3 regions of the Rheinheimera sp. MM224 genome follow, and region 2 is predicted to be linked to each of the others. Evidence: predicted binding sites of a transcription regulator. Region 2 holds the regulator's gene; each other region holds the start of a gene.
The links. The regulator sigma-54, encoded in region 2, starts transcription at its own class of promoters, with help from an activator protein. The targets are predictions, from matches to a motif close to TGGCANGNTNCNTGCTT.
Positions count from the first base shown of each region.

Region 1 (9,860 bases), 300 kb from region 2:
TGCTGAGTAAGCTCAACAAAGAAACCTTTTTACTCGATATAGCACCTACTGATGCAGTGATCACTCTTGATGGTTATACATTCCGTCAGAGTGACAGCCATAGCCTGGAAGTCGATGTCGTTAAAGCTCAGGGCTTAAATGGCGTATTCAGCGCTTTAACAGCGCAGGGCATTCAGGTGCTTTCAATGCGTAACAAAGCCAACCGTCTGGAAGAATTGTTTGTCAGTCTGGTCGAAAACGGACGCGGAGCCAAAGCATGAGTTCACGTAATTTAATAGCGCTGCAGAGCATTTTATATAAAGAAACCAACAGATTTATGCGCATTTGGGTGCAAACCCTGGTGCCACCTGCCATTACCATGACTTTGTATTTTGTCATTTTTGGCGCTTTGGTGGGCTCGCGTATTGGTGATATGGGCGGCTTCAGTTATATGGAGTTTATTGTGCCTGGCCTGATTATGATGTCGGTGATCACTAACTCGTACTCCAACGTGGCTTCGTCTTTTTTCAGCGCCAAGTTTCAACGTAATGTCGAAGAGCTGCTGGTCGCTCCTGTACCGAACTACATCATAGTGCTGGGTTATGTTGGTGGTGGCGTAGCGCGCGGTATTCTGGTGGGTTTAATAGTGTCTTTGTTATCGCTGTTTTTTGTCGATATCAAAGTGCATCACTTGTTTATTCTGATGTCGACCGTGGTATTAACTGCCACTTTGTTTTCGCTGGCCGGTTTAATTAACGCCATTTACGCCAAAACTTTTGATGACATCAGCATTATTCCAACTTTTGTGCTGACGCCTTTAACCTATTTAGGTGGGGTATTTTATTCACTGAGTTTATTGCCACAATTCTGGCAATACGTGTCGCAAATCAATCCTATTGTTTATATGGTCAACGCCTTCCGCTACGGCTTCTTAGGCGTCAGTGATGTCAATCTGGTGTTTGCGTTCAGTGTGATTATTGGCTTTATTCTGGTGTTTTTTAGCTTTGCTATGTACCTGATTAATAAAGGTACTGGCCTTAGAAGCTAAGTAAAATGATGTGAAAGAATACAAGAGAAGAGGCGCTTATACAGCGCCTCTTTCATAGTATCTTAAAGGCACAGGAGCAGCCGGACCGAAGTAGTAACCCTGAGCGTAACTGATACCACAACGTTCCAGTGTGTCTAATGACTGTTTGCTTTCGACCATTTCGGCGATGATCAGTAACTGAGTTTGTTTAGCAAAAGAACTGATATGTTCAATAAAGAGTTGAGCGTCAGGATCTGAGCTTATCAGCTCAATTAAACTGCCGTGAATTTTTAAACCATCCACCCGTAACTGCAGCAAGTCGGCCATCCCGACACCACTGGCCACACCAAAATCATCCAGCAGTACTTTGGCTCCGGCTTTTTGCAAAGCGGCTATGGCGTCACGACAACGTTCAAACTGAGGTAATACGCCGGCTTCTGCCAGTTCAAAATACACCCGTTCAGGTTTCGGATAATGCTGCAGGTAGTCGAGGAAAAACTGCTGTAAATCATCATCCAGTAAGTCACGGCAATTGACGTTAATAGACCAACTGACTTCAGAAGCTGCAAACTGACTGGCGCTTTTTATAAACATCATTTTTGTCAGCTCTGTATCCAGATGACTGCGGTTGATGATGCTTAAAAACTGATCCGGCGTCAGTATGCTACCGTCACTACGTAAAATACGGGCCAGACATTCGTACTGAAAAATCTCGCCAGTGCTGATTTGGACCACGGGTTGGAAGTAAGGCACTATTTGTTCATGACCTATGGCTTCACGCACTTCTTTGGCCATTTTAATATTGGTATGCAGATGCTGTTTCAGCGCCAGTAAGTTGTCTGAGTACACCACTAAAGATTGTTGCTGCAAACGTGCTGTATTCACAGCCAGCATAGCATTTTCCAGCACTACAGCAGCAGGCGACAAGGCTACACCTAAAGTTACAGTAAAGAGTAAATAGGGGTCATTCAGCACAGGCTGGGTGAAATCAAAACTTTTGAGCTTGTCATGTAATTCGTTATCAGAAACGCTGGCCACACGGCGAATGGCGAGTTTCTCAAAAGACAGGCGATATAAGCGGAAAGGACGGCCTAAATGCAGTTGCAATTGACTAATAAATTGGTTGATGGCTTGTTCAGCGATCACTGAGCCGTACAAGTGACTGATTTCCTCAAGATTGTTGACTTGCAAAATAGCCAACTGGCTGAGGCCGCCTGTTTCATGACGAAGATGAGCTTCCAAAGCTAAGGCGTTACGCCGGCCTGAACTGCGGTCAGTGGTCAGATTATGGCGCAGCACCATGGCGTAACTTAACGCCAGCAATAAAGCTAAACCAAAAAATACCGAGCCACTTAGAATAGATTGCTGCATGCTGGCCATCAGCCACTGATCCAGGTCTGTAATGGCTATGTCGGCACCAGCTAAATACACTGTGCCATCAGCGCTTTGATAAGGCACCAGTACAGAACGAAAATGGCCAAACTGGTCGACAGACTCTTCAAATACCGGGGCTATAGATGCAAAAGCTGCTTTATTGGCTTCGGTTGCTTCAGGGTAATAATCGTAAAAGTAACTTAACTGGCCACGTAACAAGTCATCTTCCGTGTAGCTGGACGAGGTGAAGTGCACTTTGCCATCCACCTGGATCATGCTGTAAACATACTGCAATTTTAAATCTTTGGCATAAAGGCTGAGCTTTTTAGCCAGCTCCAGATACTCAGCGCGGGAAATATGTTGAGGGCCACTGATATTGTTATGGTAATTTTCACCTAGCAAATAAGGCACAGCTTTCACCGCATTGGTTAACTGCAGATCAACCTGCGCTAGTTTGGTCTGATAGGTTTGCTGATACTGGTAATACACATAGGCAGCTATGGCGAGCAAATACACCACTAGGCTTATCATAATAAAATGTGCTGAACGGATCCGTAGCATGCAATGACTCGTAAAAAGGAACCTGAAAACAATACGTTAATAGCTTAGCTGATTTAAATCAGGCTGGCAGCTAATACTTTACTCTGATTCAAAGACCTGTCATCACAGCGATTTGTTGCAATCAGGTGGGGACATTCGGCAAAAACAGCCAGTTTATCCGGTTTTTTACAGCATCTTTGCAGCAAGATGATCAACAGATGAAATTTTTTAAAGACATTTAAAGGTGCATTTAGTACAGTGACCTCCTTTTTGACTTACTGATTTTACGGCCTGAAAACACAAAATAAGAAGCCGAAATAGCGACGACGGTGAGACAGGATACGAATGACAGAATTAAACAAACGTCAGGCTACAGCTTCTGAAGAAGCCTTGTGGCGGATATTTACTGTGCCAGAGGCTCCGGACTCGACTTTAAGTATCATCGAACAGAATATTTCGCAAAACCTGGCTGGGTTTTTACGCGAAAGTATTGTCGCTGTGGAAAAACCACTGTGGCAAATTGAACGCGATTTCCAGGCTCACCAAATTCCTTCTGAACCAAAATTTGTCTCGGACTATGCCGAACAGATGATGGAAAAGCTGGTGGCGCATTCAGTGCATACAGCAGCGCCAAGTTTTATTGGTCATATGACCTCGGCTTTGCCGTATTTTGTCTTACCGCTATCAAAAATGATGGTGGGTTTAAATCAGAATCTGGTGAAAATCGAAACCTCCAAAGCTTTTACTCCGTTAGAGCGTCAGGTCATCGGCATGATGCATCATCTGGTGTATGGCGAAGGCGACAGCTTTTATAAAAAATGGATGCACAGCGCCAACCATTCCTTAGGTGCTTTTTGTTCTGGTGGCACCATTGCCAATATCACCGCGCTCTGGATTGCCCGTAACCGTTTATTAAAAGCCGATGGTGACTTTAAAGGCGTAGCCAAAGAAGGCCTGTTCCGCGCTATGAAATATTATGGCTACGAAGGTTTAGCTATTTTAGTGTCAGAGCGGGGCCATTATTCGTTGGGCAAAGCTGCCGATATTTTAGGTATTGGCCGTGAGTTTTTAGTACCGGTGAAAACCGATGCCAATAACAAAGTGCAAAGCGATGAAATGCGCCGCGTTAGTCGTGAACTGAATGACAAAAATATCAAAGTGATGGCGATAGTGGGTGTGGCTGGCACTACAGAAACAGGTAATGTCGACCCACTGAATGATTTGGCTGATTTAGCTGCTGAACTGGGCTGCCATTTCCATGTCGATGCCGCCTGGGGTGGTGCAACCTTACTCTCTGATAAGTACCGTCATTTGCTGAGTGGCATAGAAAGGGCTGATTCAGTCACTATTGATGCGCATAAGCAAATGTATGTGCCTATGGGCGCTGGTATGGTGGTGTTTAAACACCCATCTTCGGCACATGCGATAGAGCATCACGCAGAGTACATATTACGTAAAGGCTCAAAAGATTTAGGTAGCCAGACACTGGAAGGTTCACGCCCTGGTATGGCCATGCTGGTGCATGCTTGTTTGCAGGTGATTGGCCGTCAGGGTTATGAAATTCTGATCAATCGCAGTCTGGATAAAGCCCGTTATTTTGCCGGTTTAATTAAGGATCACGCGGAGTTTGAGCTGATCACTGAACCTGAGCTGTGTTTATTGACCTATCGTTATGTACCTGCTGAAGTTCAGCGTGCTATGACGAAAGCTTCGCCTGACAAACTGCATAAATTTAATGAGCTGCTTAACGGTTTAACCCGCTTTATTCAGAAAACACAAAGGGAAGAAGGCCGTTCTTTTGTCTCACGTACCCGCATTAAACCTGAACGTTATCAGCGTCAGGACACAGTGGTGTTCCGTGTGGTATTGGCAAACCCGCTGACCACAGATCAAATTTTATTTGATGTGCTGGAAGAACAGCAGCAAGTGGCCGCTTTGGATAAAGAGTTTTTACCTAAATTGCTGCAACTGGCGAAAGACAGCGCCGCCTGAGTCTATTTTATAAAGACTGAAACAGCTTCACTTTAGTTAAAAAGCCCAATCACGGCGATGTGATTGGGCTTTATTTATGGGGCCTAGGGTGAGCTGCAATAACTTACCAATCAGGGCTCAATGGCCATACCAAGCAGGCTCTGGCCCTTTGCTAAAGTCCCGAGCTTTTTATTTTGTCCTGTCTGTAAATCCAGTTGATACAAAGTACTGGCTGGCTCTGCTGTTGTGGTGACCGCAATAAAACTCAGGTTACTTAAGTCAGAAATATCAAAAGCTATCTGTTGCAGCGATTGCAGTCCAAGGCTGCCTACGGTAAACAGCTGTCCTGTATTAGGTGATACCGCAGGAGTGGCGCCTTCTTTACTGCCTTGTGTTACCAGTGTGCCATTGGTTTTGTCTATGGCGTAGTTGGTCGTTAGTGTGCTGTCTTGCTGGTTGTAGGTATAAGCTGCAGCCACTACAGTGGGTTTTTTGCCGAAGTTAGCGTCCTTGTCTGCGTATTTCAGCTGTGGGTCAACAGAAGCCAAAGCTGCGGTCTCCGGGTGCAGCCTTAAGTTTTGGCCATGCTCGTTCACCACCCGGATCCTGTCGGCGACAGGGTTAAAATCAAAGCCAAACTGGCCTTTTTTTAACGTATCTGCAGGTAACACAGGGCCTGTGGTCGTCACTTTTCCTGTGCCGGTATCTATGCTGTACAACTGGCCTTTGTCCGATAATGCAAATAAAACACCGTAAGCGACGCGGTAATCTATGCCAACTAAAGTCTCGCCTGTTGCCAGACCTGAAAGCGGCTTCTGTTCGACGATTTTATCCGGAGCTGCCACCTTCACTTTGACGAGTTGATGTGTATTATCAAGCAGCCAGAGTGTTTCATTGCCTTTTAAAGCTGGCATAGTGGCCGCGCCAAGGTCGGTAGAGAAGAGTCCTGCGGATAAAAGGCCAGTTAGAGTCAAGAGGGTAGAACCGAAAATCTGTTTTGTTATTTTCATACATCCTTTCCTTTATTATTTTCAACTGACCCTGTATCGGGCCTGCTTTATGCTTTATCAGAATGATCACTCTGTTTGCTGTCTGTTACCATAGTGCAGTCCAGCCGCCTGAGTAAAGATTTCACTTCTAAATACGCTGAGCCTGATACTACGGATCTAAACACAGATTCTTACATCTTCAGGCATTGCTTCGTGCCTGCTGCAGCGTTACTTTAGAGTCTAGATTGATTAAAGAGGAAAGTGCTATGTCGGATAAAACCTTAGCTTTATCAAATGATAAAATGATCGCAGGAGTCTGTGGTGGTATAGCCGACTATTTTGGCTGGTCCAGCGGTGGTGTGCGTCTGGTGTATGTGTTGTTGTCAGTGTTGTCCGCAGCTTTTCCCGGCTTATTTGTTTATCTGATTTTGTGGCTGTTGATGCCAAGAAAAGACAGCCTGTAAGCGGCTGTCGTTGAACGAGTGGATTTATTATGTATTCAGGCCAGTGCCTTTGTGGTGAAGTAAAAATTGAAATTAGTGGCGGCATTACCGACATTATTCATTGCCACTGTTCCTTGTGCCGTAAATCCAGCGGCACGGCTTATGCCACCAACGGCTTCGTATCCGGTGCAGAATTCAGTGTGATTCAGGGCGAAGAACTACTCAAAGCCTTTTCGTTAAAACAAGGCAGGTTGCGGCATTTTTGCTCCAACTGCGGCAGTCCTGTGTACAGCTCAAGCGCTGCAGATCCAGGTCGGATCCGCATTCGTTTGGGCATACTGGATTCAGAAATAACCGAGCGTCCCATCAGCCATAACTTTGTGTCGTCAAAAGCCAGCTGGGACAATCTGGATGCAGAGTTGCCCCGTTATGATAGCCATGAGCCTGGCAGGACTTAAACTTCGATATTATCAATCAGGCGGGTAGTGCCGAGATAAGCAGCGGCCAGTATTACTAAAGCTGCTGTGGAGTCAGACGCTGGCACTAAGGTTTGGCGATTGGATATATTGACGTAATCTGCTTTAAAACCTGCCGCATTAAGCTGATCTTTGGCTTGCTGCTCTAAAGCTCGTAAATCGCTGACGCCTTGATGTAACTGCTGTTTCATCCACTGTAAAGTGCGATACAAAGCCGGTGCTGTGATACGTTGTTCCGCTGTTAAATAACCATTGCGTGAACTTAACGCCAAACCATCTTCAGCTCGGATTGTTGGCACCCCTATGATTTCAATAGGCATGGACAAGTCAGTCACCATCTGGCGGATAATAGCCAGTTGTTGATAGTCTTTCTGACCAAAGCAGGCGATATCAGGCTGCACCAGATTAAACAGTTTAGTGACTATGGTCGACACACCACGAAAATGCCCGGCACGGCTGGCGCCGCAGTGGTAATCACCTAACAGCGGCACTTCGACAAAAGTTTGTACATCCAGGCCACGAGGGTAAATCAGTTGTGGTGTTGGAGTGAATACCGCATCAGCGCCATGTTCAGTCAGTCCTTTGCAGTCCTGCTCTAAAGTGCGTGGGTATTTGTCTAAGTCTTCATTGGCACCAAACTGCATCGGATTAACAAAAATGCTGACAATAACCCGGTCTGCTCTTTGTTTGGCGGTGTCGACTAACTGCAAATGGCCCTGATGCAAATTGCCCATGGTCGGCACGAATGCAACACGCTCACCAGCACTGTGCCATTGGCGTATTAACGCACGTAGCTGAGCAATATCCTGAATCATTAACATAGGGATTGAACCTTAAAAGCTATGTTCTGGACCAGGGAACTGGCCTTGTTTCACATCCTGAATGTATTTGCCGATGGCTTGTTTAATTTCACCGGTTTCTTGCAGGAAGTTCTTGGAGAATTTTGGAATATAACCAGAACTGATGCCCAATAAGTCATGCATCACTAAAATCTGACCATCGGTTTCTTTGCCTGCACCTATACCAATCACCGGAATGACCAGAGCTTTGGAAATACGTTCAGCCAAAGCCGATGGAATACATTCCACAACTAACAGTTGAGCGCCGGCATCTTGCAGGGCAATGGCTTGTTGCACCATTAAATCAGCAGCCTGCTCATCGCGGCCTTGCACTTTAAAGCCACCAAAGACATGCACAGACTGAGGGGTTAAACCTAAATGACCACAAACCGGAATACCACGTTCGGTCAAAGCTTTAATGGTAGGTAATAAGAAATCACCGCCTTCGAGCTTGACCATATTGGCGCCAGCCTGCATCAACGGCGTAGCGTTTTGCATCGCCTGTTCCACTGTGGCGTAACTCATAAAAGGCATATCGGCAATGACAAAAGCTAGCGGTGCACCAGCGCGGACACAGCGGGTGTGGTACGCAATTTCGGCGGTGGTCACAGGCAGTGTGTCGCTGTGGCCCTGCAATACCATACCTAAAGAGTCACCAATCAGAATGACTTCAACACCGGCATCGGCAAATAATTTAGCGAAACTGGCATCGTATGCCGTTAAGGCGGTAATTTTTTCGCCTTTTTGTTTCATCTTCAGCAGTTGAGCAGTGGTAATTTTTGCCATTTTTCTCTCATCCGACCACAAGGGAATAATTCGGGGCGCACCTTGGCATAAAAAAACGCCAACGGCAAGTGATCAGAGACGACTCAGGCCGTTTAAAGGCACAGTCGTCAGTAACTCACTCAGCTTAGTGCCATCAGGTAATACAAGGTTTAAGTTTAGTTCTGCCAGTGGGTAAAGCACAAACTCCCGCACTTTCATGCCGTAATGCGGCACAGTCAAAGGTTCCGTCTGAATGACTTCATCACCAAACAACAGAATATCCAAATCCAGAGTTCGGGGACCCCAGCGTTCATCTTTACGCTGCCGGCCTTGTTCCAGTTCGATCTGTTGTAGTTCTGTCAGCAAATTCTCTGCAGATAAACGGGTCGTAAGAGCTGCGACGGCGTTGACGTAATCCGGCTGATCTTGCGGCCCCATAGGTTTGGAGCCGTAGAAACCAGACACCTTTACAAGTTCAGTGTCTTTGATACTCTGCAAGGCCACAACAGCACGTTCTAATTGCTGCACTGGCTGGGCCAAATTAGCGCCCAGCCCAATATATACAAGCGTATTAGCCATTGGCTGGGCCTGAAGGACGACGTTTGGTTGGCGGGCGACGACGGCGTGGGCGGCGTTCAATGCCTTCTTTACCCAGGTTTTGTACTAAAATTTCACGGCCAGCTTCGTCATCGGATTGGAAACGTTGCCACCAGTTGGCCAGCTCCAGTAATTCGCCGCCTTCGGCCTGAGCACGCAATTGCAGGAAATCGTAAGCCCCACGGAATTTCACCTGCTCCATTAATTTAAAGGCGCGACGACCTGCGCGTTTGCTTAAACGGCTTTGCAGGAACCAGATGTCTTTAATGGTCAGGCTAAAACGTTTTGGAATAGCGATAGAACGTTGCACTTCGTCTAACACTTCCATCATCGCAATGTTCAGCGCGTCCACTTCGTTTAAACCACTTTCAACCAGCAGCTTTTCCGCACGTTGTTCGACCGGATACCATAACAAAGCAGCAAAGGTAAAAGCCGGAGTCACAGGTTTATCAATGGCAACCCGCTGATCCGTATCCTGCATGGCTTTGGTGATCATGTTAAATACTTTGCCGCTACTATCCTGCTTTAATACTTTGGCCAGTTGTGGCAATAGCTGTTTAAGAATGCCCAAATCGTTCAGCATCACAAAGTTATCAAAGGCTTTACCGGCCATAAACAACTTGAGGAATTCTTCAAATAAACGTGCAGCCGGAATGTTTTTCAAAAGCACTGCCAGTTCTTTAATCGGCTCTTTGCTTTCTGGCGCTATGTCCATATTCAGCTTGGTAGCAAAACGCACAGCACGCAGCATCCGCACCGGATCTTCACGGTAACGGGTTTCAGGATCGCCAATCAGCTCAATTTTACGTGCTGCTATGGCTTCAATGCCGTTGGCAAAGTCGTAAATCGCAAAGTCGGCC
Region 1 covers NZ_OX352320.1:793,575-803,434, forward strand. Annotated here, with positions in the region: gene OM978_RS03825 (ABC transporter ATP-binding protein) at 1-260, shown strand, start outside; gene OM978_RS03830 (ABC transporter permease) at 257-1,027, shown strand; gene OM978_RS03835 (EAL domain-containing protein) at 1,064-2,911, opposite strand; gene panP (pyridoxal-dependent aspartate 1-decarboxylase PanP) at 3,266-4,912, shown strand; gene OM978_RS03845 (DUF4394 domain-containing protein) at 5,023-5,901, opposite strand; gene OM978_RS03850 (PspC domain-containing protein) at 6,147-6,344, shown strand; gene OM978_RS03855 (GFA family protein) at 6,374-6,781, shown strand; gene panC (pantoate--beta-alanine ligase) at 6,778-7,620, opposite strand; gene panB (3-methyl-2-oxobutanoate hydroxymethyltransferase) at 7,633-8,424, opposite strand; gene folK (2-amino-4-hydroxy-6-hydroxymethyldihydropteridine diphosphokinase) at 8,497-8,982, opposite strand; gene pcnB (polynucleotide adenylyltransferase PcnB) at 8,975-9,860, opposite strand, start outside.
Region 1: OM978_RS03850 (PspC domain-containing protein) is a predicted target of sigma-54. The motif match lies at 5,940-5,956, and genes of this name have one in related genera.

Region 2 (9,860 bases):
AACTAATGGAATTACTGCTTGCAATCATCATAGGGGTTTTAACCTGTAGCGCTGTGTTTTTGATTTTACGAGCCAGAACTTTTGCCGTGATGCTGGGGCTGACCATGTTGTCTTACGCCGTGAATTTATTCATTTTTGCCAGTGGTGGCTTAAAGATGGGGGCTGGTGCTGTGCTTAAAGCCACAGAGGAGTATGCCGACCCTTTGCCGCAGGCATTGGTATTAACTGCCATAGTCATTGGTTTTGCGATGACCGCCTTTTTGGTGGTGTTGTCCATCAGGGCCCGCGCCGACTTAGGTAATGATCATGTGGACGGTAAATTGCCGGTGGCGAAAAATACCCGGCAAGGGGCTTCGTCATGAACCACCTGATTATACTGCCCATTCTCTGGCCTTTGCTGGTGGCTTTGCTGACTATGCTGCCGCCTTTTGATCAGAACCTGTTACTGCGCCGTTGCTTAAGTGTCGGCGGTTCTGCGGTGTTGGTGCTGTTAAGTGTACTGTTGGTGATGCAAAGCACGGATGGCCCGGCCCAACTCTATCAACTGGGCAACTGGCCTGCGCCTTTTGGCATCAGCTTATTGCTGGATCAGGTCAGTAGTCTGATGTTGTGTCTGACCTCTGTTTTGGCGTTAGCTGCCAGTTTATATGCCAGCAGTGGTGAAGATGAAAACGGTCCTTTTTTCCACGCCTTATTACATTTCCAGTTGATGGGTATCAACGGCGCCTTTTTAACAGCCGACTTGTTTAACCTTTTTGTATTTTTTGAAGTGCTGTTGATTGCCTCTTATTCCCTGCTGATCCATGGCGGCGGTAAAGCCAAAACTAAAGCAGCTGTGCATTATGTGGTGTTAAATCTGGTTGGTTCAGCGTTGTTTTTGTTTGCGTTGGCGCTGATTTATGGCGCTACAGGCACCTTAAATATGCTGGATTTAGGCACCAAAGTGGCGACCTTGTCTGACACTCAACTTCAATTATTACAGGCTGCTGTCGCACTGCTGTTGGTGGTGTTTGGCTTAAAGGCAGCTGTAATGCCTTTGCATTTTTGGTTAGGCAATGCGTATTCTTCCGCCTCACCTGCTGTGGCGGCCTTGTTTGCCATTATGACTAAAGTGGGTATTTATAGCTTATTACGTGTTTTTGCTATGGTGCTGCAGGATGCAGGTTTTGTTGCCAGTTGGGTGTTCCCTGTGTTGTGGTGGACAGGCTTACTGACCATAGTGATGGGCGTGTTGGGAGTCTTGGCCAGTGAAGACTTACGCAAAATGGCCAGCTATCTGGTGATCGTATCTGTAGGAGCCTTGGTCGCTATTTTATCTTTAGGCACACCAGAGTCCGTACAGGCGTTGTTGTATTATCTGGTGCACTCAACACTGGCTACTGCTGCTTTGTTTTTACTCGCTGATTTGATTTCTAACCAGCGTGGCAAAGCGGGCGATCGGCTGGTGAACGGCCGCAAAATCGCTCAGCCTGTGTTACTTGGCACTGCTTTTATTGTCGTGGCGCTGAGTATTGTAGGCATGCCTCCTTTTTCTGGTTTTATCGGCAAGCTATTACTGCTGCAGGCTGTGCCGCAAGGTAGCGCCATGTTGTGGTACTGGTCCTTTTTATTAGGCAGCAGTGTGGTGTTGCTGATTGCCTTGAGCAGAGCGGGTAGCATTCTGTTCTGGCAGGTGTCTGGCTCAGATGTTGAAGCTCGTCTGGCTGGACGCCGCCGTACCAGCGCTTTACTGTTGCTGGTCGCAGCAAGCCCTTTGTTGAGTCTGTTTGCCGGACCATTAACGACCTGGTGTCAGGCCGCAGCTGTGCAGTTACAGCAAATTGCTAAGCTAAATCCGGGAGCCTTCTGATGTTATCTTTGAAGAACTGGTGGCCAACCCCTGTCCGTAGCCTGTTTTTGTTTCTGGTCTGGTTATTACTGAATAACAGTGTGGCTCTGATCCATCTGTTTTTTGGCCTGTTGTTGGCCTGGTTGATCCCTTTACTTATCCATAAATTCCGCCTGATCCAACCAGGTATCAAAAAGCCTGGTGCAGCTCTCACTTATGGCCTTATGGTGCTGTGGGATATAGTCGTTGCTAACCTGCAGGTTATCCGGCTGGTGCTTGGTCCTAACAAAAAACTGCGACCCGCTTTTGTGCTGGTGCCGCTGGATTTAACAGATAATCTGGCCATTACTATTCTGGCCAGCACAGTATCTTTAACACCGGGTACAGTCAGTGCTGATGTGCTACCGCTCAATGCTGAAGGTGCAGAGCAACGTTTTTTGCTACTGCATGTACTGGATTTAGCGGATGAAGCACAACTGATTGAGCAGGTGAAACAACGTTATGAAGCACCATTAAAGGAGATATTTTAATGCTGACTTTAATACTGCAAGGCTGTTTTGTAGTGGTGGGTGTGGCGCTGGTGCTGAATTTATATGCTGCTATTCGCGGACCTTCAGTGGTGGATCGTTTATTGGCACTGGACACTATGTATATCAATAGCATAGCGCTGCTGCTGTTGTACGGGATTTATCTTGGCACCAGTTTAAATTTTGAAGTGGCGTTACTGATCGCGATGCTGGGTTTTGTCAGTACAGTGGCTGTATGTAAGTTTTTGCTGCGCGGCGATATCATTGAATAGGGAGTAACAGATGAGCATGACTGAATGGCTGGTGGCACTCTTGGCTGTGGCGGGTTCGTTGTTTGTTTTAATGGGCTCGGTAGCACTGGTGAAACTACCGGACTTCTATACCCGTTTGCATGGCCCGACCAAAGCTACAACCTTAGGTTTGGGGGCTTTGGTGTTGGCTTCTATGGCTTATTTTAACTTTGTCAAAGGCGAGCTGAGTTTGCAGCAGCTGCTTATCGCGTTGTTTTTATTTATTACAGCGCCTATTACGGCCCATATGCTGATTAAAGCGGCTTTGCATTTAAAACTGGATAGTGCCAGACAAACATCAGGACAACAAAAAGCAGATCTTTAGTGAGATCTGCAGTAGGGCCTATTAGTTTTCTTCGTCAAAACCGTTTTCAATCAAAGCCACCACAGCAATCAGCGCTTCTTGCGCCTGAGCACCTTCAGTGCAAACTTCCAGAGTTTTACCTTTGCTGCTTGCCAGCATCAATAATGCAAGCACACTGCTGGCATCTGCAGTCTGGCCTTCCTGTTGTAATTCAATTTTGGCATCAAACTGACGGCATAACTGCACCAGTTTGGTCGCCGCTCTGGCGTGTAAGCCCAGTTGATTGACTATAGTGACTGTTTGTTGAAGTTTATCGGCCATGATGTCTTACCAATTCGCGGTGACGGATTTGTACATCTTCGCGCTGTAAACGGTAACTTTCAGCCAAAGATTCTGCGATATAAACTGAACGGTGCTGCCCACCAGTACAGCCTATGGCAATGGTCAGGTAACTGCGGTTATTGCGTTCTAAATGGGGTAACCAGGTGCCAATAAACTGATTAATTTGCCAGATATACTGAGCCACTACCGCCTGTGACGACAGGTAGTTTTGTACAGGTTTATCCAGTCCCGTCAGGATTTTCAGTTCGGGTTCCCAATGTGGATTCGGCAAAAAGCGCGCATCAAATACATAGTCGGCATCTTTGGGAATACCGTATTTAAAACCAAAGGATTCGAACAAGATCACCAGACGACCGGTTTTCTGCCCCAGGATACGCTCCCGCAGCTGTTCAGCCAGCTGATGTACGTTCAGCTCTGTGGTATCTAGGTATAAATCTGCACGGCTGGAGATGGGGTCCAGCAGCTGCTGTTCGCGCTGTATGGCTTCATCCAGCGACATGGCCTGGTGTGATAGCGGATGCAAGCGACGGGTTTCGCTGAAGCGTTTAATTAAACTGGTATGGTCGGCGTCGAGGTAAAGAATGGTCAGATCAACTTTGTGCGGCAGGTACGACAGAATATCGGTCAGCTCATCCGGGTCTTGTGGCAAGTTGCGCACATCGATACTGACGGCGACCCGTTCATATTGACCCATCACCGCATTGGCTAAAGTCGGCAGTAAATTAACCGGGATGTTATCTACACAATAATAACCAAGGTCTTCCATGACGCGCAGGGCAACAGATTTGCCCGAACCCGATCGACCACTGACGACCAGTAACTTCATTTTGCCATCACCTGTTCAGCTCCAACCATCAGCAACTGGTATAAATCGTGGCTGCTGGCACTGTGGCGGATTTTCTTGGTGAAGTCTTTCTGGCTGAGCATACGTGCTATGCCGGACAGGGTAGATAAATGCGTCTGGCATTGATTTTCCGGGATCAGGATGGCACAAAAAATATCCACGGCCTGGTTATCAATAGCATCAAATTGTATCGGATCTTTGCTGACCACAAACACCAGCAGGGGGGTGGTGACTGTTTTCAGTTTGCCATGAGGAATAGCAATACCGCCGCCAATACCTGTGGAACCGAGTTTCTCACGGCTCATCAGGGCTTCGAGTATGTTGTACTCAGGAACTTCCGGTAAACGCTGATGTGCCAGTTCAGCTATGTATTCCAGAATGCGTTTTTTACTATTAAAAAGGACCGCACTCTTGGTGCAGTCCTCCGATAACATTGAGCTCAGGTTCATAGTTTCAGAATCAATGACGAGAAATTTTCTCTTTATGTTTAATAACTTGGCGATCCAGTTTGTCAATCAGCTGGTCTATCGCAGCGTACATATTTTCGTCTTCCGATACAGCGAATACTTCACCTCCGTTGAGGTGTATCTTAGCCTCTGCAATCTGCTTCAATTTTTCCACGTTCAGCACTACATGTACATTATTAATATGATCAAAATGACGTTCAAGTTTGGAAAATTTGCTATCGACGTACTCTCTCAGTGCTTCAGTGATTTCTACATGACGACCAGTTAAGTTGATTTGCATAGACTCTTCCTTCTTAGTAGAGCTGTTAAAGCAAGCTCTTGCGCTGATTAGACGGTGGAATAAACAAGGCTTCACGATACTTGGCAATGGTCCGCCGTGCGACATTAATCCCTTGTTCTGACAGTATTTCTGCCATCCTGCTATCACTTAAAGGTTTGGCAGGATTTTCCGCCGCCACCAATTTTTTTATAAAGGCGCGGATCGCGGTGGATGAACATTCACCGCCACTCTCTGTACTTACATGACTGGAGAAAAAGAACTTAAGTTCAAATATTCCTCTGGGAGTGTGCATATATTTTTGTGTGGTCACTCGGGAAATTGTTGATTCATGCATTCCCACCATTTCAGCGACATCGTTTAACACCATGGGTTTCATGGCTTCTTCACCGTGCTCAAAAAAGGCCTGTTGCTGCTGTACTATGCAGTTGGCCACTTTCAATAAAGTTTCGTTGCGGCTTTCCAGGCTCTTTAAAAACCACTTGGCTTCCTGCAAGTGAGAACGAATAAACTGGCCATCGGATGCGTTACGGGCATTACGTGACATGGCGGCATATTGCTCGTTAATTCTGATCTTTGGCATTGCATCAGGATTTAACTCAACCATCCAGCGTCCTTTGATTTTAGCGACCGACACATCCGGGATCACATAGGACTGCTCTTGTCGAATCACATCTGCCCCTGGTCGTGGGTTCAGGCTGTGAATAAGCCGCATCACTTCTTTTAAGTCGTCTTCTTTGAGTTTAGTCACACGCATCAGAGAACGGAAATCTCTGTTGGCTAAAAAGTCAGTATATTCTTTAATAATATGCCTTGTTTCAGCCAGATAGGGAGTTTTAGGGTCAAATTGGCGTAACTGCACCAATAAGCACTCCTGAATAGTGCGTGCACCTACACCTACAGGGTCGAATAACTGAATACGTTTGATCACAGCTTCAACTTCATCGGCTTCTACATCGGGCATGCCAAGAGATTCCAGAATTTCTTCTGCGTCTATGGTCAGCAAACCATTTTCGTCTATAGCTTCGATAATGATTTCAGCAATGGTACGGTCTGTGTCTGAGAAAGGGGTCAGCTGCATTTGCCAACGTAAATAATCTTGTAGTGTTTCGCTGGTTTCACCCTGAAATACAGTGTCTTCATCGCCATTGAAGTTATTGGCACCGGCTACAGGAGCTGCGCTGACTAAATCATCCCAATGGTTGTCCAGCGGTAAGTCTTCTTTGATATTTTGCTCGGACATTGCTTCGCTGCTGTCCTTTACCTCGGGTTCGTAATGCTCATCATGGCTGCTGTCGTAGTCGGGGGCGTCAAACTCGGCACCGTGATTTAAGTCTTTAGAGGACGGTTCCTGAAACACTGCATAGTCATCTTCAGCTTCCAGCAATGGATTGGCATCCAGTGCTTCCTGAATTTCCTGTTGCAGTTCAATAGTAGACAATTGCAGCAGTTTAATTGCTTGCTGCAATTGCGGAGTCATTGTGAGCTGCTGACCAAGACGAAGTTGCAGAGACGGTTTCATGTACTTCTTATTTTCTCCAAACAACCCTATTCGGATGTTGTTTTAAACTATAACCTGAATTGCTCACCAAGGTAGACATCACGGACTTGTTGGTTTGCTAAAACCTCAGCCGGGGTACCTGCAGCAATCAGTTCTCCATGACTTACAATATAGGCAATTTCACAGACATCAAGGGTTTCGCGCACATTGTGGTCGGTGATCAGCACGCCTATGCCTCGTTGGCACAGATGCTGAATGATTTTTTTAATATCTAACACTGAAATAGGATCAACACCAGCAAAAGGTTCATCTAACAGGATAAATGCCGGATCTGCAGCCAGTGCTCTGGCTATTTCCACCCTGCGACGTTCACCACCGGATAAACTCATGCCAAGGCTATTCCGGATATGGCCAATATGGAATTCGTCCAGCAGCGCATCGGCTTTCTCTTCACGCTGCTCTTCGGTTAAATCTTTGCGATGCTGCAAAATGGCCAGCAGGTTGTCGTACACCGTCAGTTTGCGGAATATCGAGCTTTCCTGCGGTAGATAGCCAATACCAGAGCGGGCGCGGGCATGGATAGGATCAAAGGTGATCTCTTTGCCATCCAGCGTGATTTGGCCTTTATCGGACGGCACTAAGCCAACAATCATATAAAAAGTCGTGGTTTTTCCTGCGCCGTTTGGGCCCAATAAACCTACGATCTGACCGGCATTCACTTCCAGGCTAACGTCTTTGACCACCTGACGGCCTTTATAACTTTTGGCCAGATGGGACGCGACTAACTTCATTATTCTTTTCCTTCCTGGCTGAATACAGTGGTGACTCGTTCGGTTTTTTTACCGTCAGATTCAGCTTCCAGCTCTTGTTTTTCCAGGTTGTATTTAATCACTGCGCCTTGCACCATACTGCCATTTTGACTGAGTTCAGCGCTACCCGTCAGTACCAGCGTGCCATTGGCTACGTCATAACGGATTTCATTGGCACTGGCTTTAATGGGCTTATCACCATCAAGCATTTGCGAATAGGTGGCAGGTTGGCCTGAGGCGATAAATACTTCTTTGCCTTTGCCTGCGCTGGCAATGACTTCGAGTTTATCGGCTTCAATTAATAAGCTACCTTGCTCAACTTTGACGTTATCGACAAAGGTCATCATCTTGTCTTTAATCGAGCCAAACTGGCGGTCAGAACCAACCTGAATTTCTTTTTTGAAATCATCAGGGCCAGCCAGACAAAAACCGCTGAATGTGACGAGAACGCTGAGTAAAATAATGTTACTTTTCATTGTAATAAACCGTTTTAGTGTGCTGTTTCAGCTCTATATTCTGTGCGTTCAAATCCGCCAGCATACCTTGGCCCGTGATTTGAAAACCTAATCCAAAAATTCGCACCTGTTCGTTTGATTGCAGCGTATTATTGTTAAATAGCAGCTCAACTGCATTGGTTTCTATTCGGGTAAAAAGTGGATCTGTCGACATATTACGCAGCTCCACTCTGTGTTCTAGAATGAGTTTATCATCAGGATAAAGCACTGCCTGCTCGCTTGTCACTTGCCATAATGGCACTTTTTCCTGATAAATGGTGTAGATAGGGAAATCAAACTGCAAAAAACCAAAACGTTCGAAGTGTTCCATCCGCTGAGCTCGGATTAAATCCGACAAATGACCTTCTTTATCGTAAATCATCCGGGTCAGGTCCTGGGCTACATAGTCAGGCTGGTTGTCCTGATTCGCTGGGGTAGCATTTTGTTCCTGATCCAGTAGTTGCCAGCTGTAAAAACCAGCGGCAGCGGCCACTATCAGCACCAACCAGAGAAATTGACGGATCATGTACTACTTCCTGAAAATTCAGCAAATTTGCCCTGACTGGTCAACAGCAAATCGCAGAGTTCACGCACAGCACCAAAACCACCCGATAACTTACAACGGTAATCTGCATGCAATACAAGGTAAGGGTGAGCGTCCTGCACTGCAACACTTAAACCACAATGCTGCATCACGGCCCAATCCGCTAAATCATCGCCAATAAAGGCAATTTGTGACGTTTCGAGTGCCAGTTTCTGCTGGAGTTCAGCAAAAGCGGCGAGTTTATTTTCCTGGCCCTGATAAATATAAGGCACAGTTAAGGAGGTCATACGTTGCTGCACTATCTCTGAACGGCGTCCTGTGATCACAGCTACCTCAATGCCGGCATGGCGCAGAGCTTTAATGCCGTAACCATCGCGGGTGTGAAAGGCTTTGAGCTCTTCACCCTGATTGCCCAGATAAATACGGCCGTCGGAAAACACACCGTCCACATCACAAATCAACAAGCGAATGTGCCGGGCTTTTTGTTCCAGCTCTGGGCTGATGGCCTGATACATTTGTGTAAATAAAGCTGACATCAGAGCACTCCGGCTTTTAATAAGTCATGCATATTCAGAGCACCGACAGGCTCCTGGTGCTCGTTGACCACTATTAAACCATTAATTTTGCGTTGTTCCATGATTTGCAAGGCTTCTGCTGCCAGCATAGCAGGTTTAGCCGTAATGCAGTTTTTGGTCATCAGACTGGCTATGCTGGCTGTATGTAAGTCGACCTGCTGATCCAGTACCCGGCGCAAATCACCATCGGTAAATAAGCCTGCCAATTTGCCGGAGTCATCCACTATTGCCGTCATACCCAGACCCTTGCGGGATATTTCCAGCAGGGCTTCTTTCAGACTGACTTGCTGGTGTACCACAGGCAAGGCATCGCCAAAATGCATCACATCTTCCAGTCTTAATAATAAACGACGTCCTAAACTGCCACCCGGATGAGATAAGGCAAAATCATCGGCAGAAAAGCCTCGTACATCCAAAAGAGCAACGGCAAGCGCATCACCCATAGCTAAAGTGGCTGTCGTACTGGCGGTGGGTGCCAATCCTAAAGGGCAGGCTTCCTGTTCAACCCGAACACAAACATGCACATCGGATAAGCTGGCTAAAGTCGATTCAGGACGGCCTGTCATAGCGATCATTTTAATGCCACGGCGTTTTAGCACCGGAACTATAGTCAGCACTTCTGCAGTTTCACCTGAGTTGGAAATGGCAAGTACCACATCGTCCTGAGTGATCATACCCAAATCACCATGGCTGGCTTCTGCCGGATGAACAAAAAAAGAAGGAGTGCCGGTTGAGGCTAAGGTGGCCGCAATTTTATGAGCGATGTGGCCGGATTTACCCATACCAATCACAATGACCCGACCTTTACAGTCAAACATCATCTGGCAAGCCAAATTAAAACTCTCGTCTATGTAGGCGGCAAGTTGGGTTACTGCGGCTGCTTCAATCTGCAGTACCTGCAGAGCCTGAGGGCGAAAGTCCAGAGTCATGCAAAAATCCCCATTTATTAATCGTTGCCAGCTTATTTGGATCTGTAGTTCTGTGGAAAGGATCCAGTAAGAATATCTGTTAGATCATTTAGATAGCTGAAATATTAAGCTGCGATTCATTTTCAGCGC
Region 2 covers NZ_OX352320.1:489,640-499,499, forward strand. Annotated here, with positions in the region: gene OM978_RS02350 (monovalent cation/H+ antiporter subunit A) at 1-6, shown strand, start outside; gene OM978_RS02355 (Na+/H+ antiporter subunit C) at 6-362, shown strand; gene OM978_RS02360 (monovalent cation/H+ antiporter subunit D) at 359-1,849, shown strand; gene OM978_RS02365 (Na+/H+ antiporter subunit E) at 1,849-2,358, shown strand; gene OM978_RS02370 (K+/H+ antiporter subunit F) at 2,358-2,627, shown strand; gene OM978_RS02375 (Na+/H+ antiporter subunit G) at 2,638-2,970, shown strand; gene OM978_RS02380 (HPr family phosphocarrier protein) at 2,992-3,270, opposite strand; gene rapZ (RNase adapter RapZ) at 3,260-4,117, opposite strand; gene ptsN (PTS IIA-like nitrogen regulatory protein PtsN) at 4,114-4,569, opposite strand; gene hpf (ribosome hibernation promoting factor) at 4,595-4,882, opposite strand; gene OM978_RS02400 (RNA polymerase factor sigma-54) at 4,908-6,359, opposite strand; gene lptB (LPS export ABC transporter ATP-binding protein) at 6,449-7,171, opposite strand; gene lptA (lipopolysaccharide transport periplasmic protein LptA) at 7,171-7,665, opposite strand; gene lptC (LPS export ABC transporter periplasmic protein LptC) at 7,655-8,209, opposite strand; gene kdsC (3-deoxy-manno-octulosonate-8-phosphatase KdsC) at 8,206-8,763, opposite strand; gene OM978_RS02425 (KpsF/GutQ family sugar-phosphate isomerase) at 8,763-9,731, opposite strand.

Region 3 (9,860 bases), 2.1 Mb from region 2:
GGTGGATAAACCCGACATTCCTTCATCCACACCAGCGTAATCACGGTACTCCTGATAAGACTTAGCTTTAGGGTCTGTATCTTTTAAGCTTTCGCCGTCATAAACCCGCATTTTGGAATACAAACTGGAGTTCTCCGGCGCTTTTAAACGCGACAATACGGCGAACTGTGCCAGAGAAGTTAAGGTCGCAGGAGAGCAAGGTGCGACTTTTAATTCACTGTGCTCCAGCAGTTTTTCGTAAATTTTGACTTCTTCAGACACCCGCAGGCAATAAGGCACTTTGACAATATAAACCCTGTCTAAAAAGGCCTCGTTGTTTTTGTTGTTGCGAAAGGTCTGCCATTCCGACTCGTTGCTGTGCGCCAGAATAATGCCTTCAAAGGGCAGAGCTGCCAGGCCTTCGGTGCCGTTGTAATTGCCTTCCTGAGTTGCAGTTAACAGTGGATGCAGCACTTTAATAGGTGCTTTAAACATCTCAACAAACTCCATCAGGCCCTGATTGGCGCGGCATAAGGCGCCTGAGTAGCTGTAGGCATCCGGGTCGTTTTGGGCAAAGTGCTCCAACTGACGGATATCCACTTTACCTACTAAAGACGCGATGTCCTGATTGTTTTCATCACCAGGCTCAGTTTTCGCAATACAGATTTGATCCAGAATCGAAGGGTATTTTTTTACCACTTTAAACTGGCTGATATCACCGTTGAATTCATGCAGGCGTTTACTGGCCCATGGCGACATAATGGTTTTCAGGTAACGTTTGGGAATGCCGTATTCCTGCTCCAGGATATTGCCATCTTCGTTGACATCAAACAGACACAAAGGGCTGTCGTAAACAGGTGAGCCTTTGATGTAATACACAGGAACCTGCTGCATCAGTGATTTTAGCTTTTCAGCTAAGGACGACTTACCGCCACCCACTGGGCCTAACAGGTATAAAATTTGTTTACGCTCTTCCAGGCCCTGAGCCGAGTGTTTCAGGTAGGAGACAATTTGCTCTATCGCATCTTCCATGCCATAAAACTCGGCAAAAGCCGGATAACGGCCAATGACGCGATTGGAAAACAGGCGGCTGAGTTTAGAGTCCTGTGCTGTGTCAATTAACTCAGGCTGACCTATGGCCATTAACAAACGCTCGGCAGCGCTTGCATAACAACTTTTGTCTTTTTTACAGAGCTCCAGATATTCCTGGATGCTGTATTCCTCTTCTTTGGCTGCTTCGTATCTAGATTTGTAGTGCTCAAAAATGCCCATAGTGCACCTCCGAAACTGGTCTGTGGGAACTGAATGCAAATAAAGCCACTGATGTAAGGTTAGACAGTAAAAAAGCGCTTCGCTCAACTAATTCACAGAAAAATATGAATTTTTTTTGTAGCGATGAGTGAACAGAACAGCAGAGTTGAGCCTGGATATAGTTTGGTTTTCAATTGGGGACAAATAAAAAGCCCGGCGAACCGGGCTTAAAGATTTACAGCAACAGCAAATTAAGCAGCGAAGTTTTTCGCAGCAAATTCCCAGTTGATTAATGCCCAGAAAGCATTTAAGTAAGTTGGACGTGCATTGCGGAAATCGATGTAGTAAGCATGTTCCCACAGATCCACAGTCATCAGTGCTGTCACTGAGCTATCAGTCAGTGGCGTGCCAGCGTTGCTGGTGTTGACGATATCTAAAGAACCGTCTGCTTTTTTCACTAACCAGGTCCAGCTTGAACCGAAGTTGTTGACGGCTTTGTCATTAAAAGCAGTCTGGAATGCAGCAAAAGAGCCCCACTGTGCAGTAATTGCAGCAGCTAAAGCGCCAGTTGGTTCACCGCCACCATTTGGTGATAAGCAGTTCCAGTAAAAGGTGTGGTTCCAAATCTGGGCTGCGTTGTTAAATACCGGACCCTGAGAAGTGCGGATGATATCTTCTAAAGACTTGCCTGCAAATTCAGTACCTTCAACTAATGAATTCAGCTTCACAACATAGGCGTTATGGTGTTTGCCATGGTGATAATCCAGAGTTTCAGGAGAGATGTGAGGTAATAATGCGTCTTTTGCGAAAGGTAATGCTGGTAATTCGAAAGCCATTGTAGTTCTCCGTAGGCGTTGTTTATGAAGTCTGCATCGCGTAGACTACAAAACCCGACTAAATTACTCAAGTTTTAGTCGTAAATTTCGTAGCCTGAACTCATTGCAATACAAGTGTCTGCTCCCCATATTCTTGGGGCATATTGTAAAAACTCAAGTGCGAAATGAACGAACAAAGCGTAAAATAAGACAAATTTTTAAACCCAGTAGTGCCAGAGGCTGAAGATGGAAACCATTGAGAAAATTAAACAACAGTTGGCTGATAACCCAATCATCCTTTTTATGAAAGGATCGCCAAAATTCCCGAGTTGCGGTTTTTCAGCTCAGGCGTCTCAAGCCCTGATTGCTTGTGGCCAACCTTTTGCGTTTGTCGACATCCTGCAAAACCCGGATATCCGTGCTGAGTTACCAAAATACGCCAACTGGCCTACTTTCCCACAGTTATGGGTTGAAGGTGAGTTGATTGGTGGTTGTGACATTATTCTGGAAATGTTCCAGCGTGGTGAATTACAGCCGCTCATTAATGAAACTGCAGCTAAGTACAATAGCGAAAGCGCTGAATAACTTGGCGTTTGAAGCAAAAAGGCAGCCCAGGCTGCCTTTTGTTTTTCTAAAGAGGAAAGTGGATTAAGCCGGGTCAGATTCCGTACTTTCTTCAGTTTCACAATCATCCATCAGCATAGGTGGCGGCCAACCCCCGAGTTGATGCCAGCGGTTGACTATGTAGCAAAACAGCTCAGCGGTACGTTCAGTGTCATACAAAGCGCTGTGCGCTTCTTTGTTGTCAAAATCAATACCTGCTTGTTTACAAGCTTTTGCCAGAACGGTCTGACCTAAAGCCAGGGCTGACAAAGTGGTGGTATCAAAAGACACAAAAGCGTGAAAAGGTGAGCGTTTTAATTTAATTCGATCAATAGCTGCATTTAAAAAGCCCTGATCAAAAGCAGCATTATGAGCGACTACGACAGCACGCTGGCAGTCGGCATCCTTCTGCGCTTTACGTACTGCACGGCAAATTTCAGTCAGGGCTTCCCGCTCTGAAACCGCGCCACGAAGCGGGTTGTAGGGGTCTATACCATTAAAAGCCAGGGAGCTTGCTTCCATGTTGGCACCCTCAAAAGGTTCAATATGAAAATGCAAAGTTTGGCTTGGAACAAGCATGCCTTTTTCGTCTATAGTCAACAAAGTTGCAGCGATTTCTAACAATGCATCTGTTTTTGCATTAAAGCCTGCGGTTTCTACGTCGATAACAACAGGGAAGTAGCCACGAAAACGTTGTGCTAACGGATGTAAAGCTTGAGTCATAAGACCTGTGTCCTGATAAGATTGGCAGGTATTATGCCAAATAAATTGCGAAGCGTCTTGTTTGAGTACCTTGTTTGTCCTGGTTGAAGTTGAAAAACAACGGGTGTTGAGATGAAAAAAGGGAAACCTATGCGATATAAGCTTTGGCTGGTGCTGTTTTTGCTTTCTGCCACTCAGGTAGAAGCAGGATTGCGTCAGTATTCGGCTACATTGGACCAGTCCACCTGGGCTTTAAAGCAAAATTCGCCTCTGTTGTGTGAATTGAGTCACCCTATTCCTCATTTTGGCGAAGCTTTTTTCAGAAGCATGGCCGGCAAAGAGCTGAATATGCAGTTCGAGCTGAATATGCTGCGTTTACCTGATCACTATGCTCTGGCAGAAGTGCTGTCAGTGCCACCGGTCTGGCGTCCGGGCGAGCAGGCGAAAGCCATTAGCAGCATGAAAATGCTGAAACAGTTTGATGGTGATTTAGGCAAAGCGGAAAGCTGGATTATGCTGACGGAGCTGGAACAAGGTTATAGCCCAACCTTTTATTTCTCCGATTGGTATAGCCCCTATGACAGAGTCAGTGTGTCTTTGAATCCTGTGCATTTTATCGAAGCGATGGATCAGTTTAGCCAGTGTGTCAGCGCCTTATTACCCTACACCTTTGACGATATTGCCTTTACCGTATTGACCTATGAATCGGGTGGCGATGAGCTGACCAAAGCCTCTAAAAAGCGTCTGGAGCAAATAGCTCAGTATTTAAAGTATGACCAGAGCATCGAGAGTATTGATATTCAGGCCTACAGTGATTCTTTTGGTGGTCGTTGGATGAACGAGCAGTTGTCGATAAAACGCGCTGAAGCCATCAAAACCAAACTGGTCAGTTTTGGTCTGGAAGAAACCAGAATACGCACTGAAGGTTTGGGAGAAAAACGTCATGTGGCTTCGAATGAAAGCTCATTAGGCCGCGCCAAAAACCGTCGTGTGGTGATTCAAATGGAAAAACCCTGATTATTCAGGGTTTTCTTTTCCACTGATTTAGCCTGCTGTCTTTAGTAACTTGTCGTAATAGCGGTCAAATTGTTTTAATACTGCCAAAATTTTATCTGCGGTAAAAGGCTTAACGATAAAAGAAGCAGCACCAGAAGCTATGCTGGTTTTAACATTATCCAAAGTGCTTACTCCGCTGACCATCACGACAAAACAATCGGGTTTTTGTTCTTTAAAACGCTTGAGTAACTCAAGGCCTGAGCCATCGGGCAATTCTATATCCAGAAACACTAAATCTGGATTCTGCTGGCTGAACGTTAGTAGAGCAGAAGATGCGTTATGTGCCTGGAAATAACTAAAAGCTTTGTATTTTAAGTTTTGTTGGGAAAACAATGCTGTCAGATTGTTGCGTAACAATTGTCGGTTGTAATCCAGATCGTCAACCAACAATATTTTTTGTTCCCGTACTTTTACTTTAGTTTGCATGCCTTGCACTGCTCCAGAAAATAGATGGCGCGCTCTGTCCTTTGTTCTGCAGGGATAGTCTTCCATTCATTTTGTAACTGATCGGCCAGTTGACTCAGAGCGACTAAATCAAAGCTGGCGGCACTGCCTTTAAGTTGATGCACAATGGCCATAAAATCAATCCAATTCTGCTGCTCTGCAAGTATGACCAGTTGCTGCAATAACTGTTTAGCATGAGCCAGATAAGCCTCTTTCAGCTCTTGGGGCAGTTCTAATTCTAATGAGGGAATAGCTTTAAACTTTGTCAGTTGCTGTTGTACTTCCTGCCATTGCAGTGGTTTTTTTAGCAAAACATCAAAACCTGTCTCTGTAACTTCTTCGGCAGACATGGCGATTATAGGCCTGTCGTAGCCTAACTGACGTAGCATTTGCATCGCACTGATCCCATCGAGCACAGGCATCTGAATATCCATAAAAATCAGGTCAAACTGGTAACTTAAAGCTTGCTGCACCGCAACATCGCCATTTTCCGCCCACACTACCTGATAGCCCGCACTTTCAGCCTGTAACTGAAACAGCTGAGCCAGTAGTGCATCATCTTCAGCAAAAAGTAAGTTCAATTGGATTGTTCCGCTGCGCTGTGGCGAAGATACCTTTGTATATCAATGCCATCCATTTGTAATGTCGTTAAAGGTAGCGGCTCTTTCGTAATCCTACAAGCCAAAACCTCAGCTAATAATGGCGCCCAGGTTAAACCTCGTGCGCCTAAAGCGCCAAAACGCCAAAGCTGCTTTTGCTGACCAAGCACAGGCATATGATCAGGTACAGTCGCACGTAAACCTGCTTTGGCAGACATCACTTCAACATCCTCAAACCAATCAGGTTGCCCCAATGTTTGGTTTACTAAATCGAGATTTTGTTGATTGTCTTCTGCCAGCACTTCACTGTGTCCGCTGCTGCGATCAAAGGTGGCTCCGACACTATGCATTTGCTGATGAGCAGGGGTGATATAACCCTGATGACAAACCACAGTTTTTAATGGTGTCATTGTCTGGCTTTGCAGATGACTGACCTGGCCACGAATTTGTCGAAGCGGAAAGGACTCCTGATAAGCAAGGCTATTTAATTGTGCGCCTGTGGCCAAAACCACTGTTGTTGCTTTCAAGGTCCCTGCTAAGGTCTTTAGTTCACAATAGTGCTCATGCTCTGTGATTTGATGCACCTGCGCATTGTAGATAATCTCTACGCCCTGGCTGCTCAGCCAATTCGCCATCTGCTGGCAATAGTCTTGAGGGCATAACCAGCCTGCAGTTGGGAAAAACAGTCCATCATAAGGCAATTCAAGCCCTGCGATTTGTGAAGCTTGCTCTTTGGTGACAGGACTAAACAAGCCACTTAAGACAAAAGCCTGCTGCTGGATTTTATGTTGACGCTTGGCAAGATTGTCGTTACAGGCCAGTGTTAATACGCCGCACCAATCAGCTACTACTGCTAATTTTCCCAGCCAGGTTGCATAAAACTGTCTGGCATATAAAAAGCTCTGGCAACTTAAAGAGGACATCAGATCGTAAGTCGCGTGCAGGTTAGGGTACACCGCGCCCTGACGGTTGTGAGATGCCCCCATACCTGCTTGTGCATCAGCACAGAGCAGTTGGACTTTTAATCCTTTTTGCCATAACGCAAAAGCAGCATTTATACCTGCGACACCAGCCCCTATCACTGTGATTTGGTCGGGCTGATCTGCAGTCAATTCGGCGGCCTGCTCTGCACTTGCAATTAACATTTCGCGTTTTTGGCCATGACCTTTGGTTTTCCTGGCAGAAAAACCGGCGTCATTTAAACCACGACGAACAAAACCTGCACAGGTAAAAGTAGAAGCCGTAGTGCCTCTGTGACTCAACCTGAACATCTGGTTAAATAAATTTTGTTGCCACATATCTGGGTTTTTACTGGGGGCAAAACCATCTAAAAACCAGACATCGACTTTGTTTTGCTCTGGTACTTGCGGCAGCAGTTCGTTGACATCACCCAACCACAAATCCAGTACCACAGTACCGTCATCAAAGGTCATTCGATGTGGGCCTGGCAAAGCCACAGGGTAGTTCTGTACTAATAAAGTGGTCAGTTCAGCCAGTTGGGGCCAGGCTGCTAAGGCTTTGGTTAAGTCTGCTTTACTGAAGGGATATTTTTCAAAACTGCTGAAATACAGACGCTGGCAGGTGGCGGAACTGGCTTTATATTGACGAAAGCGCAACCAGGTCAGAAGAAAATTCAGGCCAGTACCAAAACCAGTTTCCGCGATATGGAAAAATGGGCGTGGATGAGTAAACCAACGTTCAGGTAACTGATTTTTATGTAAAAACACATAATCGGTTTCGTCCAGGCCGCCATTGTCGGAAAAATAAATATCGCCAAACAGGTCGGAAACCGGTGTACCAGCGTCGTTATAGTGAACTTGAGCCTGTTGCAAGGAATCAAACCCTATCGAAAAAGAATGAGGTATTGTAACTTAGCCGCAATATAAATAGATAATAGTGTACAGCTGTGCGCTGAAAGCGGACCAGTTTCGAAAAGAAACTCCGTACAATGTGCCGCAATGATAAAAAGACATCCGATTTTTTGTTTGGAGCAAGCATGAAAAGAGCAGTGATCACAGGGTTAGGCATAGTATCCAGCATTGGTAACGATCAACAGCAAGTGCTGGAATCGTTAAAAGCCGGGCGCTCAGGCATTAAAGCGTCACAGGAATTTGCCGACATGGGCCTGAGATCTCAGGTCTGGGGTCAGATTGAAATTGATACCGCAGCGTTAATCGATCGCAAAGCTTTACGTTTTATGGGCGATGCAGCGGCTTATGCTTATATCTCTATGCAACAAGCTATTGATGACGCAGGATTAACCCCAGAGCAGGTGTCAAATTTCCGCACTGGTTTAGTGGTGGGTTCTGGCGGTGCTTCGTCTAAAACTCAGATTGAAGCTGCAGATACCTTACGTGAAAAAGGCGTGAAACGTGTTGGCCCTTATGCAGTGCCAAAAACCATGTCGAGCACCTGTTCAGCTTGTTTAGCTACTCCTTTTGAAATCAAAGGCGTGAACTATTCCATTAGTTCCGCCTGCGCTACCAGCGCCCATTGTATTGGTCATGCGGTAGAGCTTATTCAGTTAGGCAAACAGGACATTATTTTTGCTGGTGGTGGTGAAGAAGTGCACTGGACTTTAGCGATGGAGTTCGACGCTATGGGCGCTTTATCTACTAAATACAATGAAACGCCAGGACTGGCGTCCCGTACTTATGATGCCGACCGTGATGGTTTTGTCATCAGTGGTGGCGGCGGTATTCTGGTGATTGAAGAGCTGGAACATGCGCTGGCCCGTGGCGCTAAAATTTATGCTGAAATCGTTGGCTACGGCGCTACTTCAGATGGTTACGACATGGTGGCTCCAAGTGGTGAAGGTGCAGTACGTTGTATGGAAATGGCGATGAAAGACGTCAAAGGTCCAATCGACTACGTTAATACTCACGGTACCAGTACACCTGTCGGTGATGTCAAAGAATTAGGCGCTATCCAACAAGTCTTTGGTGGCAAATCTCCGGCCATCAGCGCAACTAAAGCTATGACAGGTCATGCCTTAGGTGCTGCCGGTGTGCATGAAGCTATTTATTCACTGTTGATGATGGAGCATAACTTTATTGCCCCTTCTATCAATATCGGCAACCTGGATGAAGCTGCTGCAGGCTTAAACATCGTAACTAAAGCCACAGAAGCTAAACTGACGACAGTGATGTCAAACAGCTTCGGTTTTGGTGGTACCAATGCCACCTTAGTAATGCAAAAATATCAGGGCTAATTTTTCCTCTGTCAAAAAAACGCTGCCTGGTGCAGCGTTTTTTATTGGCCAGTCAAAAATTAGCAAATCCGATGGCTCAAAGGATTGAGCGTCGTTACAATACCGCCATTCTGACAGTGGACTGATACAGATGAAGATATACGCCGACGAAAATATGCCGTACGTCAAAGACTTCTTTGCCGAATTAGGTGAGGTCACGCTGGTCAATGGCCGCACTTTAACTGCGGATCAGATTAGTGACGCTGATGTGCTGCTGGTGCGTTCTGTGACCAAGGTCAATCAGCAATTGTTATCAAAAAGCCCAAAGCTGAAATTTGTTGGTACTGCCACCATTGGCACCGATCATATCGATCAGAGCTATCTGCAACAACGGGGTATTGGTTTTAGTAGTGCGCCTGGTTGTAATGCTCAGTCAGTGGTTGAGTATGTAGTGAGTAGCATCTTTGTGCTGGCAGAAAAGTACCAATGGAATTTACAACAAAAAACGGTCGGTGTGGTAGGGGTTGGTAATATTGGTCGGGTGCTGGTAAGTGCGCTTGAGGCCTTGTCTATCAAGGTATTATGCTGCGACCCACAGCGTGCAGCTGCAGACCCTGATTTTCCGCATATTCCGTTTGAAGTATTATTACCCCAGCTTGATATCGTCAGTTTTCATGTGCCTTTGGTTAAAACCGGCCCTGATGCAACAGTGGATTTACTCAACAGCCGGACCTTAAAACTACTCAAAACAGATTGTGCTGTGATCAATGCCTGCCGTGGCGAAGTGACCAATAACGACGCTTTATTGACGGAGGCTCAGTCTGGCCACAAAAGAGCGATGGTGCTGGATGTCTGGGCTAATGAGCCAGAACCTGATGTACGGCTGATCCCTTATACAGATATAGCCAGTGCTCATATTGCAGGCCACAGTATTGAAGGTAAAGCCCGTGGTACTGAAATGCTGTATCAGGCATTTTGCCAGCAGTTGGGGTTAAGCCCGACAAAGACCCTGGCGCAAGTGCTGCCAGAGCCTCAAGTTTCAGAGCTGAAAATAAATTCAAATTTTGGACTTTTAGATGTCCAAAATTTAACCCGGCTGTTATATGATGTGCGCCGGGACGATGCTTTGTTTCGTTTCTATATGATGCAAGACAATAAAACACAAGGTTTTGACTGGCTTAGAAAGTCATACCCACCGCGGCGTGAATACAGCTCGGTGCG
Region 3 covers NZ_OX352320.1:3,054,102-3,063,961, reverse strand. Annotated here, with positions in the region: gene OM978_RS14390 (PrkA family serine protein kinase) at 1-1,251, opposite strand, end outside; gene OM978_RS14385 (Fe-Mn family superoxide dismutase) at 1,482-2,066, opposite strand; gene OM978_RS14380 (Grx4 family monothiol glutaredoxin) at 2,292-2,630, shown strand; gene rnt (ribonuclease T) at 2,694-3,371, opposite strand; gene OM978_RS14370 (flagellar protein MotY) at 3,501-4,367, shown strand; gene OM978_RS14365 (response regulator) at 4,395-4,832, opposite strand; gene OM978_RS14360 (response regulator) at 4,817-5,431, opposite strand; gene mnmC (bifunctional tRNA (5-methylaminomethyl-2-thiouridine)(34)-methyltransferase MnmD/FAD-dependent 5-carboxymethylaminomethyl-2-thiouridine(34) oxidoreductase MnmC) at 5,428-7,281, opposite strand; gene fabB (beta-ketoacyl-ACP synthase I) at 7,446-8,660, shown strand; gene OM978_RS14345 (4-phosphoerythronate dehydrogenase) at 8,791-9,860, shown strand, end outside.
Region 3: OM978_RS14370 (flagellar protein MotY) is a predicted target of sigma-54. The motif match lies at 3,394-3,410, and genes of this name have one in related genera.